DNA from 2 places in the Catenulispora yoronensis genome. Region 1 is predicted to be linked to the other one. Evidence: riboswitches for the same ligand, from Rfam matches in the RefSeq annotation. Region 1 holds a riboswitch; the other holds the start of a gene.
What was found. A riboswitch is a leader RNA that binds a small molecule or an ion and turns the genes downstream of it on or off. The one in region 1 is predicted to bind glycine.

Region 1 (8,901 bases):
GGCTCATGACTGGGCCCCCACCGGTCCGCTCGACAGCCACGCCGCCGGCGCCAACGTCCGGCACGGGCCGTTGAGGGCGGCCAGGAACTGCGGCGACGCGGGGTCGACCCCGCTGCCCGGCGCGAGCCAGTCCGCTTTGGCAGCCTCCGGATCGGGGAACGCCGGCACGCCGTTCGCGCGCATGCAGCGGGCGAAGTCGGCGGTGAAGGAGACGGTGGTGCCGCGCTGCGCGGTGCCGGTCACATCGGCGTCCGGGTGGATGGCCACCGGACCGCTGCTCGTATTCATCGGGTTCATCGGGATTGTCGGGTCGGCCGGATTCATCGCGTTCGCCGTTGCCGAGGCGGTCGGCGATCCGAGCACCGACCCGGAGGTGACCATCCTCGGCCGGGCACTGCTGCACGCGGCCACTCCGGCCAGCACGACCGCCGTCCCAGCAAGCGCGAACGCCATCACAGTCAGCGCGCGGGGCCGTGCGGTGCGCCTCCGCGGTCCCGCTGCTCTCATTTCACTGTCCATGCCGTCACTTCTACGGAGCACCCGATTGCGGCGGCGCAACGCAGTTGCATTTCTGCAACAGGTGGCGGTGGCATCCTGGAGCCATGCGGGTGCTGCTGGTCGAGGACCACGCCAAGCTGGCGCTGACCCTGGCCGCGGGGCTGCGCCGGGCCGGGATGGCGGTCGACGTCGTCTTCGACGGCGACGACGCCCTCGAACGCGTCGCCGAGACCGCCTACGAGGTCGTGGTCCTGGACCGCGACCTGCCCGGCACCCACGGCGACGACGTCTGCCGCCGGATCGCGGCCGGCGGCGCCGGGAGCAGGGTCCTGATGCTCACGGCGGCCGGCGCGGTCGGCGACCGGATCGAGGGCCTGGCCATCGGCGCGGACGACTACCTGCCCAAGCCCTGCGACTTCTCCGAACTGGTCGCCCGCATCCGCGCGCTGGGCCGACGCCCGGGGGTCGGACTGCCCGCGGTGCTCTCCCACGCGGACCTGACGCTGGATCCGTCACGGCGGGTCGCCACCCGCGACGGCCGTCAGCTGACCCTCAACCCCAAGGAGTTCGCGGTGTTGGAGACCCTCCTCGCCGCGAGAGGTGCCGTGGTGTCGGCCGAGGAACTGCTGGAGCGGGTCTGGGACGAGATGGCGAACCCCTTCAGCCAGGCGGTCCGCACCACGATGAGCCGCCTGCGGGCCAAACTGGGCGATCCGCCGCTCATCGCCACCGTGGCCAAAGCCGGCTACCGCATCGGCGGGGACTGACCATGGCCTCCCCGCCCAGACGAGCCGACATGGTCTCCTCGGTCTTCTTTCTCCCGAGGCCGACAGTGCGGCTGCGCCTCACGCTGCTGTACGGACTGTGCTTCGTGGCCTCCGGCACGGCGCTGCTCGGGATCACCTACGCGCTCGTCAACACCCGGCTGTCCCGCCTCCAGGTGTCGACCGGGTCCAGCCCGGACAGCGCGAGCACCGAACACGCGCACGCCACCACGTCCGCCGCGGACAGCCTGCACGCCCAACGGACCGCCGACCTGCACCAGCTCGTCGTCCAGTCCGGTATCGCCCTCGCGATCATGGCGGTCGTGTCGGTCGGGCTGGGCTGGCTCCTGGCCGGCCGCACCCTGCGCCCGCTCCGCGAAATCACCAGCGCCACGCGCACCATCTCCGAACACAACCTCCACGACCGGCTCGCCCACACCGGGCCCGACGACGAGCTCAAGGACCTGGCCGGCACCATCGACGCCCTCCTGGCCAGACTTGAATCCGCCTTCGACTCGCAGAAACGCTTCGTGGCCAACGCCTCGCACGAACTCCGCACTCCGATCATGCTCGGCAAGACCCTCCTCCAAGTGGCTCTGGCCGATCCCGACCTCACCCTGCCCGCCCTGCGCGCGGCGTGCCACGAAGTCCTCGTCACCGCCGACGACCAGGAACACCTGATCCAGGCCCTCCTCACCCTGGCTCGCAGCCAGGCCGGCCTCGACCACCGCGAGCCCTTCGACCTCGCGAAGGTGACACAAGGAGTGGTCGACGCGCACCACGAGGAGATCGGCCGCAGAGGTCTGCGACTCGACACCGCGCTGGAGCGGGCGCCGATGGACGGCGACCCTCAGCTGATGGAGGTTCTGGTGACGAACCTGCTGGAGAACGCCATTCGACACAACGTCGTCGGGGGGAGCATCCGCATAGCCACCGGCGATGCCGCCGCCGTCGGATCGGCCGGGCCGGCCGCTGACATCCACGCCGCACGACCGGTCCTGGCTGTCAGCAACACCGGTGACTTCATCCCCACAGCCGAGGTGCAACGCATCCTGCAACCTTTCCAACACCTCGCGCGACCGCGCGGCCACAACCACGAAGGACTCGGCCTCGGCCTGTCGATCGTCGCCGCTATCGCCGACGCCCACACCGCCGCCCTGTCGCTGCAAGCACCGCCGACCGGGGGCCTGGCTGTACACGTGGGCTTGCGCAAGGAAGCCCGGGGCTCTTGACGGCCGCGTCGCGGCCACCGTACTTTTGTCCCGCGCACGGCCCCACAATTGAATACACCGCTGACGATACTGTGCGGGAGAGCTCACGACTCGGTGGAGTTGTGGCGCCGAAGGAGCAAATCCTCCCCGGAAACTCTCAGGCCTCGTTACCGCATGAGTGGAGGCGGACTCTGGAAAGTAGGCGCCCATGCGTCTCGCCCACGGTGAAAGCCGCGCTCTACGCGCGGTGAAACTCTCAGGCCAATGACAGAGGGGGAGGCTCACTCGGCCGCACACCCTGGTGTGCGCTAGGAACACGAGGATGCCCCTATGCCTGTCGTAGCACTGGCCCATCACACGGCCTTCAGCCCGCCGTTCGACCTGGTGCCCGTCTTGGTACTCAAGGTGGCGCTCCCCCTCAAGTAGCTCTGCTGGGCCGCGTTCCGCGTCCTGCCTTTTGACAACTCAATACCGCGCTGTTCGAACCGCAGCGGGAGAGTCCTCGTCCAGCCTGGGCGAGGCGCCGAAGGAGCAACACTCCCCAGAATCTCTCAGGCCCCCATACCGCCGCGGTGAGGCAACTCTGGAAAGTCAGGGCCCTGTGCCCTGCGCCCACGGTGCAAACCGCCCGATCCGGCGGTGAAGCTCTCAGGTATCGATGACAGAGCGGGGAGGTCACCCATCCATGGCGCCGCGTTCGCGGCGTACCAGCAGGGAGCCTCCCTATGAGCTCTGATGAGCCGTCCACGCACGGCGCTTTTTCTGCCCGCCATATCGGCGTCCGTGACGCCGACCGCGCCAAGATGCTGGCCGAGGTCGGCTATCGCACGCTCGGTGAGCTTGTCGACGCCGCCGTTCCCGCCGGCATCCGCACCGTCGGCGACCTGGACCTCCCGACGGCCGCGAGCGAGGCCGAGGCCCGCGCCGAGCTGGTGGAGCTGGCCGCCCGGAACACGGTGGGCATCGCCATGATCGGGCTGGGCTACTTCCCGACGGTGACGCCCGCGGTGATCCGGCGCAATGTGCTGGAGGATCCGGCGTGGTACACCGCGTACACGCCGTACCAGCCGGAGATCAGCCAGGGCCGGTTGGAAGCGCTGATCAACTTCCAGACCATGGTGGGTGATCTGACCGGGCTGCCCACCGCCAACGCCTCGCTGCTCGACGAGGGCACGGCGGTCGCCGAGGCGGTCACGGTCATGCGCCGCGTGGCCGGCAAGCAGGGCGGCGCGCGTGTGCTGGTCGACGCCGACACCCTGCCGCAGACCCTTGATGTCCTGCGCACCCGGGCCGCGGCGGTCGGGATCGAGGTCGTCGAGGTCGACGTCACCGCGCCGCTGCCGGAGGGCGGCTTCTTCGGACTGGTGCTGTCCTACCCGGGCTGCTCCGGGGCGGTCCGTGACCTGCACGCTGTGACTGCCGCGGCGAAGGCGCGCGGTGCGTTGGTGGCGGTGGCCGCGGACCTGCTGGCATTGACGCTGCTGGTTCCGCCGGGTGAGTTCGGCGCGGACATCTGTGTGGGGTCGACGCAGCGGTTCGGCGTCCCGCTGTTCTACGGCGGCCCGCACGCCGGGTACATGGCGGTGCGCGAAGGATTGGAGCGGCACCTGCCCGGGCGGCTGGTGGGCGTGTCCGTGGACGCGTCGGGCCGGCCCGCCTACCGGCTGGCATTGCAGACCCGTGAGCAGCACATCCGCCGCGACAAGGCGACGTCGAACATTTGCACCGCGCAGGTGCTGCTGGCCGTGGTCGCCTCGATGTATGCCGTGTACCACGGTCCAGAGGGTTTGACCGAGATCGCTCAGCGGATCCACGGGTACGCGGCGCACCTCGCGACCGGTCTGGAGGCCGACGGTGTCGAGGTGGTGCATACAGAGTTCTTCGACACCTTGTCGGTCCGCGTTCCCGGACGCGCCGCGCAGGTGGTCGCGACCGCGCATGACCTGGGGCTCCGGCTGCGGCTGGTGGACGACGACCACGTCGGCGTGTCCTGCTCGGAGATCACGACCAAGGCGCATATCGATTTGGTCCGGCAGGCCTTTGGGCGCCAGGACACCGCAAGAGCAGACGGATCAGAGGATTCGTCAGGGAGTTCAGAAGCCTCGGCTATTGCAGGGAGCTGCGAGAGGTTGCCGCCTGCCCTGCGCCGCACCTCGGACTTCCTCACGCACCCGGTGTTCGGCGCGCATCGCTCGGAGACGGAGATGTTGCGCTATCTGCGGCGGCTCTCCGACCGGGACTTCGCGCTGGACCGCGGCATGATCCCGCTGGGGTCGTGCACGATGAAGCTGAACGCGACCACCGAGATGGAGCCGGTGAGCTGGCCCGGCTTCGCCGACCTGCACCCGTTCGCCCCGGCCGGCGACACCGCCGGGTACGCCGAGCTGATCGCGCAGCTTGAGACCTGGCTGGCGGAGGTCACCGGATACGCGAAGGTGTCCATCCAGCCCAACGCCGGGTCCCAGGGCGAACTGGCCGGACTGCTGGCGATCCGGGCCTATCACCGTGCCCGCAGCCAGGGCGGACGGGACGTGTGCCTGATCCCGGCCAGTGCGCACGGCACCAACGCCGCGTCGGCCGCGATGGCCGGGATGCGGGTGGTCGTCGTCGCCTCGCGACCCGACGGCACCGTCGATCTGGCGGATCTGGAAGCCAAGTGTGCGCAGCATGCTGATTCCCTCGCCGCGATCATGGTCACGTACCCGTCGACGCACGGCGTCTACGAGGAGGGCATCACCCGACTGTGCGAACTGGTGCACGAGCACGGCGGCCAGGTGTATGTAGACGGCGCCAACCTCAACGCGCTGCTCGGCGTCGCCAAGCCGGGCGAGTTCGGCGGGGACGTGTCCCACCTGAACCTGCACAAGACGTTCTGCATCCCGCACGGCGGAGGCGGCCCAGGCGTCGGGCCGGTCGCGGTGGCCGCTCATCTGGCGCCCTATCTGCCGAGCCATCCGCTGCACCCCGAGACCGCGCGCCGCGACGGCATCGGATCGGTGAGCGCCGCGCCGTTCGGGAGCGCCGGGATCCTGCCGATCCCGTGGGCGTACATCCGCATGATGGGCGCCGAAGGGCTGGTCGCGGCCACCCGGACCGCGGTGCTGGCCGCCAACTACATTGCGCGCCGCCTGGGCCCGCACTTCCCGGTGCTGTACACCGGGGCGGCCGGTCTGGTCGCCCACGAATGCATCCTGGACGTGCGCCCGATCACGGCGGCCACCGGCGTCACGGTCGACGACATCGCCAAGCGGCTCATCGACTACGGCTTCCATGCCCCCACCATGAGCTTCCCGGTCGCCGGCACGTTGATGGTCGAGCCCACCGAAAGCGAGAACCTCGCCGAGCTGGACCGGTTCTGCGAGGCGATGATCGCCATTCGCGGCGAGATCGACCTGGTCGGTAACGGTGAGTGGGCTTTGGAAGACAGTCCTCTGCGACACGCTCCGCACACCGCCGCCTCGATCGTCGGGGAGTGGAGCCGGGCGTACTCCCGGGAGCGGGCCGTGTTCCCGGCCGGGATCGGCACCGACAAGTACTGGCCGCCGGTCGGCCGGATCGACGGCGCCTTCGGCGACCGGAACCTGGTGTGCTCCTGCCCGCCCATCGACTCCTCCGCGTCCTGACCGCACCGGTCACGACGCCTGCCACCGCCACCGCACCGCCACCGCACCGCCACCGAGAGGCACCGCCATGTCGAAGAAGACACCGTTGCACGACCTCCATGCCGCGCTCGGCGCGACGTTCACCGATTTCGCCGGATGGTCGATGCCGGTGCGCTACACCTCCGAGCTCGACGAGCATCATGCCGTGCGCAAGGCGGCCGGCCTGTTCGACCTCACGCACATGGGCGAGATCGAGCTGTCCGGCCCCGAGGTGGGCCGGGCGTTGGACTATGCCCTGGTCGGGGAGCCCTCGAAGATCGCGATCGGGCGGGCCCGCTACTCCATGCTGGTCCACGAGACCGGCGGCATTCTCGACGACCTGATCGTGTACCGGCTCGGCGCGACGGAGTACCTCGTCGTCGCCAACGCGGGCAACGCCCAGCTGGTCTGCGCCACCCTGCGGGACCGGATCGACGGTTACGCCGTCACGGTCTCGGACGCCTGCGACGACTGGGCCCTGCTCGCCGTCCAGGGGCCGCAATCGGCCGCGATCGTCGCCGAGCTGGCCGACGTCGATGTCAAGACCCTGAAGTACTACGGCATCGACCCGGCGGGGCTGGCCGGCCATGCCGTCCTGCTGGCCCGAACCGGCTACACCGGCGAGGACGGATTCGAGATCTACTGCCGCCCGGCCGACGCCGCCGATCTGTGGAAGGCACTGACCGAGGCCGGCACCGGGTACGGGCTTCAGCCGTGCGGTCTGGCCTGTCGCGACACGCTGCGGTTGGAGGCCGGGATGCCGTTGTACGGCCAGGAGCTCACCACCCGCACGACGCCGTTCGACGCCGGCCAGGGCCGCATCGTGGTGTTCGACAAGCCCGGCGGGTTCGTCGGCGAGGCCGCGCTGGCCATCCGGCGTGCCGAGGGGCCCCGGCAGAAGCTGGTCGGGCTGACCACTGGCGGGCGGCGGGCACCGCGCACCGGCTACGCCGTCCTGGACGTGGAAAGCGGCGACGTCATCGGGGAGATCACCTCCGGCGCCTTGTCGCCCAGCCTGGGTTATCCCGTGGCGATGGCGTACGTGCCGGCCGACTACGCCGGAACCGAAGTGCTCGTCGATGTTCGCGGCACCCAGGTGCGCGGCAGCATCACGCCGCTGCCGTTCTACCGCCGCCAGGTCTGAGCACTGACCAGCCATCTCCTTCCGCCATCCGGCCATCAGGCCATCAGGCCATCAGGCCACCGAGTCATCCGGCCATCAGGCCACCGAGTCATCCGGCCATTGCGCCATCACGCCATCACGTCACTAGAGAAAAGAAGCGACCATGACTGTTCCCGCTGAGCTGAGCTACACCGCCGACCACGAGTGGATCGCCACCGACGGCGACGTCTCGACCGTCGGCATCACCTCGCACGCCGCCGAGGCCCTCGGCGACATCGTCTACATCAGCCTGCCCTCGGTCGGCGACACGATCACCGCAGGGCAGTCGTGCGGGGAGATCGAATCGACCAAGTCCGTCAGCGACCTGTTCGCCCCGGCCGACGGCGACGTCGTCGAGATCAACGGGGCCGCCGAGGCCGACCCCGCGTCGATCAACACTGATCCGTTCGGCAAGGGCTGGCTGTTCCGCATGCGGATCACCGGTTCGCCCGACCTGCTGGACGCCGCGGCCTACACGGCGCTCACCGAAGGGGCCTGACCATGTCGATCCTGGACAGCCGACTCGCCGACGTCGACCCCGACGTGTACGCCGCCGTGCGCGCGGAGCTGGAACGCCAGCAGAACACCCTGGAGATGATCGCCAGCGAGAACTTCGCGCCGGTCGCGGTCATGGAAGCACAGGGCTCGGTCCTGACCAACAAGTACGCCGAAGGCTATCCGGGACGGCGCTACTACGGCGGCTGCGAGCACGTCGACGTCACCGAGACCCTCGCGATCGAGCGGGTGAAGGCCCTGTTCGACGCCGGGTTCGCCAACGTGCAGCCGCACTCGGGAGCCCAGGCGAACGCCGCGGCGATGATGGCCCTGATCCAGCCCGGCGACACCATCCTCGGCCTGGACCTCGCCCACGGCGGGCACCTCACGCACGGTATGCGGATCAACTTCTCGGGCAAGCTCTACAACGTCGTCGCCTACCACGTGTCGGCCGACAGCAACCGCGTCGACCTGGCCGAGGTCCAGCGCCTGGCCGAGGAGCACCGGCCCAAGCTCATCGTCGCCGGCTGGTCGGCGTACCCGAGGCAGCTCGACTTCGCCGTCTTCCGGCGGATCGCGGACCTGGTGGGCGCGTATCTGATGGTCGACATGGCGCACTTCGCGGGCCTGGTGGCGGCCGGGCTGCACCCGAACCCGGTGCCGTATGCGGACGTGGTCACCACCACCACGCACAAGACACTCGGCGGCCCGCGCGGGGGCGTGATCCTGACCAACCGCGAGGACGTGGCCAAGAAGGTCAACAGCGCGGTGTTCCCCGGCCAGCAGGGCGGGCCGCTGGAGCATGTGATCGCGGCGAAGGCCGTGGCGTTCAAGCTGGCCGCCGGGCCGGAGTTCCGGGAGCGGCAGGAGCGGACGCTGAAGGGCGCCCGGGCCATCGCCGAGCGTCTGGGCGCCGCCGACGTCGCCACCGCTGGCGTCTCGGTGCTGTCCGGAGGCACTGACGTCCACCTGGTACTGGTCGACCTGCGCGAATCAGAGCTCGACGGCAAGCAGGCCGAGGACCGGCTGCACTCGATCGGCATCACGGTGAACCGCAACGCGGTTCCCTTCGATCCTCGACCGCCGATGGTGACCTCGGGGCTTCGCATCGGCACGCCCGCGCTGGCCAC
Region 2 (8,901 bases), on a different contig from region 1:
CCGGTCTCGACCGACAGATGCGAGAAGGGGACCGCCTCGATGCGTGCGGTCTCGGTCGCCTCCTGGTAGCTCACCTCCACCGCGCTCACAGCCCTTCCCAGAATCGCTCGTCCGACAGCCTGGCCGCCAGCTCCTCAAAGGACTGAACGGTGGCCTCGTTGGCGATCCTCAGTCCTCGTACATCCGAGTCGTCGATCACTTGCCCGCTCCACTGGAGCATGGGGTCGTAAGGGATCTGCCCGGCCAGGCGGGCCCGGCCCATGCGGAGTCTGTCGGCCTGCTCGCGCAGCTTCGAGTCGTAGGCGCGAAGCCAAGCGCCCTGCGGCGCGCGGGTGACCGATTCCTGATCGACGCCCAGATCCACGACCGCGGTACGGACGTATCGCACGGACTCGTTGAGGGTCCTCGGATCGTGCCCATACCGCTCGGCGGCGTGAAGAATCCCCTTCTCGCCGAACACCAGCCCGTGCGCGGACACGATGTGCTGCTTGGTCCAGCGGTGGAACACCAGCCAGCGTGTGGTCAGCTTGGCCAGCTCGGGTCGCGCCGTCGCCTCCAGGACCAGGTCGAGGGCGTAGGACCGGCCCGCCGACAGATCCACGACGCAGCAGTCGAACTCGCGGTCCAGTCTCAGGAACAGCTGGGCGCACCGGGCCGGCATGTCCCGGCCGATCGCGAACTCGCCGCCGCCACGATCCCCGGGCAGCAGCACCAGGCGTCCGACGCTGGAGACGCTGGGCAGGTCGCGCATAGCGCCGCTCTCCGAGTGCAGCGCGGTGTCCAGCTGCCGAGCCTCGGTGTGGCGGGTGAAGTACGAGTGCAGGCCGGAGCCGTCCACGCCGTGTTCGGCCACGGGGACGTCCAGGATCGCTCCGGCGGTGGGGGAGCCGAAGTCGAAGTCCAGGTAGGCGACGGTGTCGCCCTGGAGCGCACGCCGATAGGCCATGTTGCAGCTCGTCACCGACCGTCCCGAGCCTCCCTTGTCGGAGGCGGCGAAAACCAGCACCTCACGCGCTCCCCGTCGCGGCCTGTCGGGCGAAGGCCAGCTCGTCGAGATCTCTGAGAGCCCGGTCCACCAGGGCGGCGGCGGTCGCGGGCCGCGTCGGCGCCAGGGACGCGGCCCGGGTCAGAGCTTGCTGGACCTCGCGCAGCAGCTTCTGCTCCTGCGCGCCGCCGGCCGTCGGCGTGTTCAGCCGCTCCTGGTCCAGGATGTGCCAGGCCTCGGCGAGCTTCGACTCGGCCTGGTCGATCTGCCCTTGGTCGGCCTGCGGCGGAGCGGATGCCAGCGTCGCGGCGGCGACGAACACCTCCACGGCGTGCTCCGACATGCTCCAGTCCGGCACGGCCGGCGCCGGCTGGATGCCAGGGAAGGCATTGCCCGGATCGTCCCAGAGCCCGGTGGCCTGGTGGCGACGGAGCAGCAGGTGGTCCACCGCCGCGTCGGCGGTCTCGATCAGGCGCGCGCGGTCGCGGCGGCCGGCGGTGCGGCTCGCGAACAGCAGCGCGGTCTTGGCCAGGGTCGCGGCGTACCCGGTGTGGACCAGGACCAGCGGCGGCCCGTGCTGCTCCATGCCGCCCAGCGGCAGTGCGACGCCCGGGTGGTGCAAGGCGATGGCGCGGTTGTCGGGCTCGGCGCGGCGGTTCACCAGGCCGCGCTGGGCCAGTTCCGCCAGCACGCCGACGCACCGTTGCGCGGAACCGGCCGGGAGCGGCTGTTCGGTACCCATGATCGACAGCACGAGCGCGCTGAAGTAGGCCGAGGACTGCCCCGCGCTGTTCTCCCAGGGCACGTCCTCGACCGGCCAGGTTCCGCTGCCGAAGGAGGCGATCGTGGACCAGTACTGCGAGGCCAGGCCCCAGCGCAGGCTCAGCGCCTCGCGGAGCGGCTGCTGGCCGGAGGTGAGCAGGCCCTGACGGGAGGTGCGGAGGGAGAAGAGGTCGGCCAGGCCGTTGAGCGCCCCGACCGTGAAGTGCAGGGACGGACGCGCCTCGGCGGCCCCACGGGGCTGGGGCACCTCGGCCGCCGCCGGCAGGTCGATGTTCGGGGCGTCGTGCGCCACACCCCAGGTCCAGCCGCACTCGAAGAACCGCTCGGGGTAGTCGCGCAGAACCCGCTCGTTCTCCGGTGGCAGGCCGAAGGTCAGCTCCGGCAGTTTGTCGCGCACCGGCTGGAGCCGGGTCCGCAGGTCCTGAATCAGCGTCCGGCCGACGACCCGGCCCTGGCCGACCGTGCGCATCAGGCGGTGCTCGGCGTCGGAGTCCGGGTCCAGGACGTCGACGACGAAGGAGCGCAGCAGGCCGATCATCGCCGCGGTGAGCCGGTCCTCCAGACGGGACAGCACCGCGTCGATCCGGTCGCGCACGTTGGGCCGTTCCACCGTGCGCTGGAACTCGCGCAGGAAGCCTTTGGCCGACAGGCACAAGGTGATCGAGACCGAATACGAGTCGGTGAGGTCGAAGGCCTGTTGTTCGGCCGTGGCTTCCTCAGCCGGATCCTGGGCCTGCACAGCGGATCCGGCGGCGAAGACCGGGCCCTGCTCACCGGTGTGGCGATCGAGGTACTGCTCCAGTGCTTCCAGTATCCGCATCGGGATGTCCAGACCGTCGCCCAAGGGCTTGAGCACCGTGAGGACGTCGTCATGGATGGCGTCCGGCCGGTGCAGCCGGAAGCCCGGCACTTCGGTGGCGGGATAGAGCAGGCACAGGAGCTGCTCGGCATCGCTGATGCTGTTCGAACCGGCGCGCCCGCCCCAGGCCCACTCCCCGTTGTCGATCGCGACGCGGGCGAAGGCGCGCCAGGTGTCCAAGATGTGCTGGCGCGGATTGGTTCGCACCGCCTTCCCCCTTCCCCCCAGGCTCCCCATCGGACAGCAGGTGCCTACCCTGCCACAGGGGTCTGATACATCGGAGGGAAAGCGCTGTGAGGTGCTTAGGGAGACCTCTGATGACGGGGGACGACGATCAGAACCGATACTCGTAGGGCGTCGTCACGCTCAACGCCCGGAACCCCAACCGCTCCAAGATCGGCCGGCTGTCGTCCGTCGCGTCGACCTGGAGGTATTCGCACCCCAGCTCCGCCGCGAGCCGCATGCGATGCGCCACCAGCGAGCGGTAGATCCCGCGGCCGCGCCATTCCGGAGCGGTGCCGCCGCCCCACAGGCTCGCGAACCCGGTGCCGGGGTGCACGAGCATCCGGGCTGCCGAGACCGGTCGGCCGTCGGCCATCGCCACCCAGGTCCACACCGTGTCCGGGTCCGCCGCGAGCCGGGCCAGTACCCGGTCGCGGGCTCGTTGGCCGCCGTCGCCGAAGGCCGCTTCGGTCGCCTCGGCGACCAGGTCGGCGTCGGATGCTGTCGTCACCGGTCGCAGGGTCACGCCGGGCGGGGGTGCGGGGGGCAGTGCGGACGGCAGTGCGGACGGCAGGCCGGCCGCCAGCTGTGTGATCTCCGCCACAAACAGCGTCTCCGGTGCTCCGGGCCGGAAACCGGCCCTGGCCAGGCGCGCGGCGAGGTCGGCGGGGCGGTCGTGGCTGTAGGCCTTCCACTCGAACTCGCCGCCGGGGCCCAGGAGGGCGCCGAAGCGGGCAATCTCGGAGTCGATCGCGGCCTCGGCCGTGGCGGCGTCCAGCGTCGAGTACAGCACGCCGTGCCAGTCCCGCGGTGTGGCTCCGACCTGGCGGATCACGCCGTCGGCGGCCTCGATCCGGGCCCCGGGCTCGTCCGGGACGGCGGCCGCGCGCATCCTCGCGTCGAACAGGCTGAGCAGGTCCTTGTCGGAAATCACGCGGCCAGCCCACCACCGGTGCGGCACTACGGCAAACGGTTAACGGGATTAGAACAGACCGTGCCTGCGCTGATACCGTCGTAAGCGCCGACAAACCTCGAACGGGAGAGACCCTCCACGGGCGCCGAAGGAGCAACCCTCCCCGGAAACTCTCAGGCAAACGGACCGTTCGAGCTGGCGACTCTGGAAAGCAGGGCCGAGCTGGTGCGAGGCCCTCACCGACGGTGTAAACCGCGGGTGCCCTCGGGACTCCCTGCTCGCGGTGAAACTCTCAGGTCCCAATGACAGAGGGGGAGGACGGATCCGCGGGAGGCGCGAATCCACCACCCGACGTCTAGAGCGTCCGCCTGAGAGGCCACGATGGTGACCGCAGTGCTCACGGATCTGCACGGCACGGCCGGAGACGACTCCGCCGGCCCGGTGCCCGCCCACCCCGCCCCGGCTGTGTCGGACACGTCTGCCACTTCCGACGCGCCCGCCGGCGGCTCGGCCGGCCTGGGTGCTCCGGCTACCCCGGCCGCCCCGCGCCCCAGCCTCGTCGAGCTGGAGCAGGCCTCGCCGTTCGCCGACCGGCACATCGGCCCGGACCCGGACGCCGCCGCCGCGATGCTGTCCCACCTGGGCTACGGCTCCCTGGACGAGCTCACCGAGGCCGCCGTCCCCGGCGCCATCCGCCTCACCGAGCGCCTGAACCTGCCGCCGGCCCGCTCCGAGGCCGAGGTGCTGACCGAGCTGCGCGACATCGCCGGGCGCAACCGGGTCTTCCGCCCGATGATCGGCCTGGGCTACCACGGCACCTTCACCCCGCCGGTGATCCTGCGCAACGTGCTGGAGAGCCCGGCCTGGTACACCGCCTACACGCCCTACCAGCCGGAGATCTCCCAGGGCCGGCTGGAGGCGCTGCTGAACTTCCAGACCGTGGTCGCCGACCTGGCCGGGCTGCCGGTGGCCAACGCCTCCCTGCTGGACGAGGCCACGGCCGCCGCCGAGGCCATGACGCTGGCCCGCCGCGCGTCCAAGAGCAAGTCCCCCCGCTTCCTGGTCGACGCCGACGTCTTCCCGCAGACGCTGGCGGTGCTCCAGACCCGGGCCGAGCCGCTGGGCATCGAGCTGGCGCTGGTCGACCTGTCGGCCGCCGACAGTGCTGCTGACAGCGTGTCCGGCAGCGCTGCCGGTGCCGCGTCCGACGGCGCGTCCGACGGTGAGTCCGACGGTTCCTCGCGCGTGCTCTCCGCGCTCCCCGAGGACGACTTCTACGGCGTCCTCGTGCAGTACCCCGGCGCCTCCGGCCAGGTCCGGGACCTGAAGGCGATCGCCGACGCGGCGCACGCCCGCGGCGCCCTGGTGGCCGTCGCCGCCGACATCCTGGCGCTGACCCTGCTCGCCTCGCCCGGCGAGGCCGGCGCCGACATCGCCGTGGGCTCCACCCAGCGCTTCGGCGTCCCCCTGGGCTTCGGCGGCCCGCACGCCGGCTACATGGCCGTCCGCCAGGACCTGTCCCGCTCCCTGCCCGGCCGCCTGGTCGGGGTGTCCGTGGACGCCGACGGCGGCCAGGCGCTGCGCCTGGCGCTCCAGACCCGCGAGCAGCACATCCGCCGCGAGAAGGCCACGTCCAACATCTGCACCGCGCAGGTGCTGCTGGCCGTGATCGCCGGCATGTACGCGGTCTACCACGGCCCCGAGGGCCTGACCGCGATCGCCCGCCGCACCCACCGCTACACCGCGGTCCTGGCCGCCGGCCTGCGCGAGGCCGGCGTCGAGGTGGTGCCGACCGCCTTCTTCGACACCCTGACCGTCCGGGTCCCGGGCCGCGCCGCCGAGGTCTGGCGCGGCGCGCTGGCCGCGGGCGTGAACCTGCGGCTGGTCGACGAGGACACCGTCGGCGTGTCCTGCGACGAGACCACCGGCTGGGCCGACCTGCGGGCCGTCTGGTCGGCCTTCGGCGTGACCGGCAAGGAGGCGGCGGGCGTCCACGAGCTCGACGCGGCCACCGACGACGCCCTCGGGGCGCACCCGCGCGCCACCGGGTTCCTGACCCACCCGGTCTTCCACGCGCACCGGTCCGAGACCGCGATGCTGCGCTACCTGCGCAGGCTCGCCGACCGGGACATCGCGCTGGACCGCTCGATGATCCCGCTGGGCAGCTGCACCATGAAGCTGAACGCGACCACCGAGATGGAGCCGATCACCTGGCCGGAGTTCGGCGCCATCCACCCGTTCGCGCCGCTGGACCAGGCCGCCGGCTACCTGTCCCTGATCGGCCAGCTGGAGGGCTGGCTGGCCGAGGTCACCGGGTACGCCCGGGTCTCGGTCCAGCCCAACGCCGGCTCCCAGGGCGAGCTGGCCGGCCTGCTGGCGGTCCGCGCCTACCACCGCGACCACGGCCAGGAGCAGCGCGACGTCTGCCTGATCCCGTCGTCGGCGCACGGCACCAACGCCGCCAGCGCCGTGATGGCCGGGATGCGGGTGGTGGTCGTGGCCAGCCGCGAGGACGGCTCGGTGGACGTGGCCGACCTGCTGGCCAAGATCGAGCAGCACCGGGACCGCCTCAGCGTCCTGATGATCACCTACCCCTCGACGCACGGCGTGTTCGAGGAGGAGGTCACCGAGATCTGCGACCTGGTGCACGCCGCCGGCGGCCAGGTCTACGTCGACGGCGCCAACCTCAACGCCATGGTCGGCCTGGCCAAGCCGGGCACCTTCGGCGGCGACGTCTCCCACCTGAACCTGCACAAGACCTTCTGCATCCCGCACGGCGGCGGCGGCCCCGGCGTCGGCCCGGTCGCGGTCCGCGCCCACCTGGCGCCGTACCTGCCCAACCACCCGCTGCACCCGATCGCCGGCCCCCGCCCGGACGGCACCGGCGTCGGCCCGGTCTCGGCCGCCCCCTGGGGCTCGGCGGGCATCCTGCCCATCCCGTGGGCCTACATCCGCCTGATGGGCGCCGAGGGCCTGCGCTCGGCGACCCAGCACGCCATCCTGGCCGCCAACTACGTCGCCAAGCGCCTGTCCGAGCACTACCCGGTGCTCTACACCGGCCCGGCCGGCCTGGTGGCGCACGAGTGCATCATCGACCTGCGCCCGATCACGAAGGAGACCGGCGTCACGGTCGACGACGTGGCCAAGCGCCTGATCGACTACGGCTTCCACGCCCCGACCATGTCCTTCCCGGTGGCCGGCACTCTGATGATCGAGCCGACGGAGAGCGAGGACCTGGCCGAACTCGACCGCTTCTGCGACGCGATGGCCGCGATCAAGGCCGAGATCGACCGCGTCGCCACCGGCGACCTCGACCCCGAGGACAACCCCCTGCGCCAGGCCCCCCACACAGCGGCGATGCTGGCCGGGGACTGGAAGCACGGCTACGACCGCGCCGAGGCCGTGTTCCCCGCCGGCGTGAACCCGGCCGACAAGTACTGGCCGCCGGTACGCCGTATTGACGGGGCTTACGGCGACCGGAACCTGGTGTGCTCGTGCCCGGCGCCGGAGGCGTTCGAGGACTGAGGGTGATGGAGCGCCCCGCGGATCGGTGAAGCTGGTCCGCAGGGCGCTCTATTGTTGGTCCGTTGTTGGTCCGTGGCGGACGGGGGCGACATGAGCGTGATCGACGAGGGGACCCTTGCGGTGTCGCAGGAGGTGCTCTGCTATCTTGACGCGATTCCGGAGCGGCAGGTCAGAAGCTCGGGCACCTTCGCCGACTTGACCCTCGCCCGCCGCCGCGACCAGGCCGCCGCCTTGATCGAGGCCTGCGTACCGCCGCGGGATTCGGTGGCGCTGGTGGGTTTCAGCATGAGCGGCCAGACCGCAGCCGACGTGATCGTTGTGGCAGGCGCTCAGTGAGCAGCCCGGGGCGTCGAGAACTCCAGCGTCTGCGATCTGGGCCGGACGATGAAGATCTGGCCGGGCTGCCCTTCCTGGTCCGGGTCACGTTCGACGCTGAGGACGCGTCCCGAACCATCGCGAACGTGCGAACTGTGCTGTCGCTTGTCCTGCCTCGCCTCGATGCGTGGCCGGAGTTCGCTGCCTGGTTGTCTCTGCTGCCTTCGTGGTTCGTGGACCGCTGTGCTTCCGACCCCGATGGCTGGTCCCTCTCCGCCTGGCTGGACTGCTTCGATCCCGAAGGGGGCGGTCCGGATCGTGGCTGGTGGTGGTGGGACGCGGGGACCGAGGGTCCCGACCGGGGTTGGATCCAGGTCGAGACCGACGGTTGGCCCTTCGGCAGCGGATCGCTGGCTTGGTTGATCCAGGCGGGCGGCGCCAGGGGGCTGGCATACGGGCTTTGAGGACGTGGGCTGCTTAGGCCCGGACCGGCACGTGTTCAGCGGCCGACGGTTCGTCAGCAGTCGGCTTGTCGGCGCCGGCCGTCTGCTGCCGAGCCCGCCAACCACGCGCCACAACACCCGCTGCCACCACCGGAGCGGCGGCGACCACGAAACACCACCCCAACGGCAGCCGTACCAAGACGCTGCCCATCACGGCGTAGCCCCCGGACGAACCAGCGTTGAAGGCATTGTTGACCCAGGCCCCGGCGGCGGTCCGCGCGTCCTCGGCGGCAAGCTCGTCAGCGACCAGATATGCACAGGACATCAGCGGTGAGACGAACACGCCTGTGACGGTCATGATCGCTGTCAGAACCCAGACGTTCGGCGCCAGCGCTGCCAACGCGATGCAGCTACCGAGCGCGACGGTGAGCAACGGCAGCCGCGCCCGGTTCGGCATCCGCCACTCGGTCGCCCCGTAGACCAGGCCGCCCACGATGCTTCCCACCGACATCCCGGCTTCGGCCCACGCGATCGCCGACGTCTGGTGTCGCTGCACCGCGAAGGCCACGATCACGAGGTTCTGCGCGCCGAGCCCCAAACCCAGTCCCGTCGCCACGACCACCGGCTCCGCGATGCGCGCTAGGCCACGCTGCCCGGGCCTGGTGCGCCGAACAGCCCAGCGACGGCCCCGGCGATTCGAGCCCTCATCCCGGCCGCCCCGGTCACTCCGATCGCCCCGGCCGCTTCCATCGCCCCGGCCGCTCCGATCATCATCACCCCGCACCGCCGAACCCGCCGCCGCGCCTACCGCCGAACCGGTCGCCGCCGCCACCGCCGCCGCGCCTACCGCCCCCGC

Region 2: linked by a shared signal. The riboswitch ahead of gcvP (aminomethyl-transferring glycine dehydrogenase) and the one ahead of gcvP (aminomethyl-transferring glycine dehydrogenase) in region 1 are both predicted to bind glycine.

What each region holds. Positions count from the first base shown of each region.
Region 1 is NZ_BAAAQN010000016.1:313-9,213, reverse strand. Features, by position in the region: gene ABD481_RS15605 (ABC transporter permease) at 1-7, opposite strand, end outside; gene ABD481_RS15600 (hypothetical protein) at 4-453, opposite strand; gene ABD481_RS15595 (response regulator transcription factor) at 603-1,265, shown strand; gene ABD481_RS15590 (sensor histidine kinase) at 1,268-2,494, shown strand; glycine riboswitch at 2,559-2,656, shown strand; glycine riboswitch at 2,955-3,050, shown strand; gene gcvP (aminomethyl-transferring glycine dehydrogenase) at 3,199-6,096, shown strand; gene gcvT (glycine cleavage system aminomethyltransferase GcvT) at 6,164-7,258, shown strand; gene gcvH (glycine cleavage system protein GcvH) at 7,401-7,775, shown strand; gene glyA (serine hydroxymethyltransferase) at 7,778-8,901, shown strand, end outside.
Region 2 is NZ_BAAAQN010000044.1:37,135-46,035, forward strand. Features, by position in the region: gene ABD481_RS30115 (SCO2522 family protein) at 1-89, opposite strand, end outside; gene ABD481_RS30120 (SCO2523 family variant P-loop protein) at 86-1,006, opposite strand; gene ABD481_RS30125 (SCO2524 family protein) at 1,008-2,834, opposite strand; gene ABD481_RS30130 (GNAT family N-acetyltransferase) at 2,962-3,780, opposite strand; glycine riboswitch at 3,876-3,961, shown strand; glycine riboswitch at 3,962-4,081, shown strand; gene gcvP (aminomethyl-transferring glycine dehydrogenase) at 4,147-7,287, shown strand; gene ABD481_RS30140 (hypothetical protein) at 7,378-7,623, shown strand; gene ABD481_RS30145 (hypothetical protein) at 7,620-8,066, shown strand; gene ABD481_RS30150 (MFS transporter) at 8,080-8,901, opposite strand, start outside.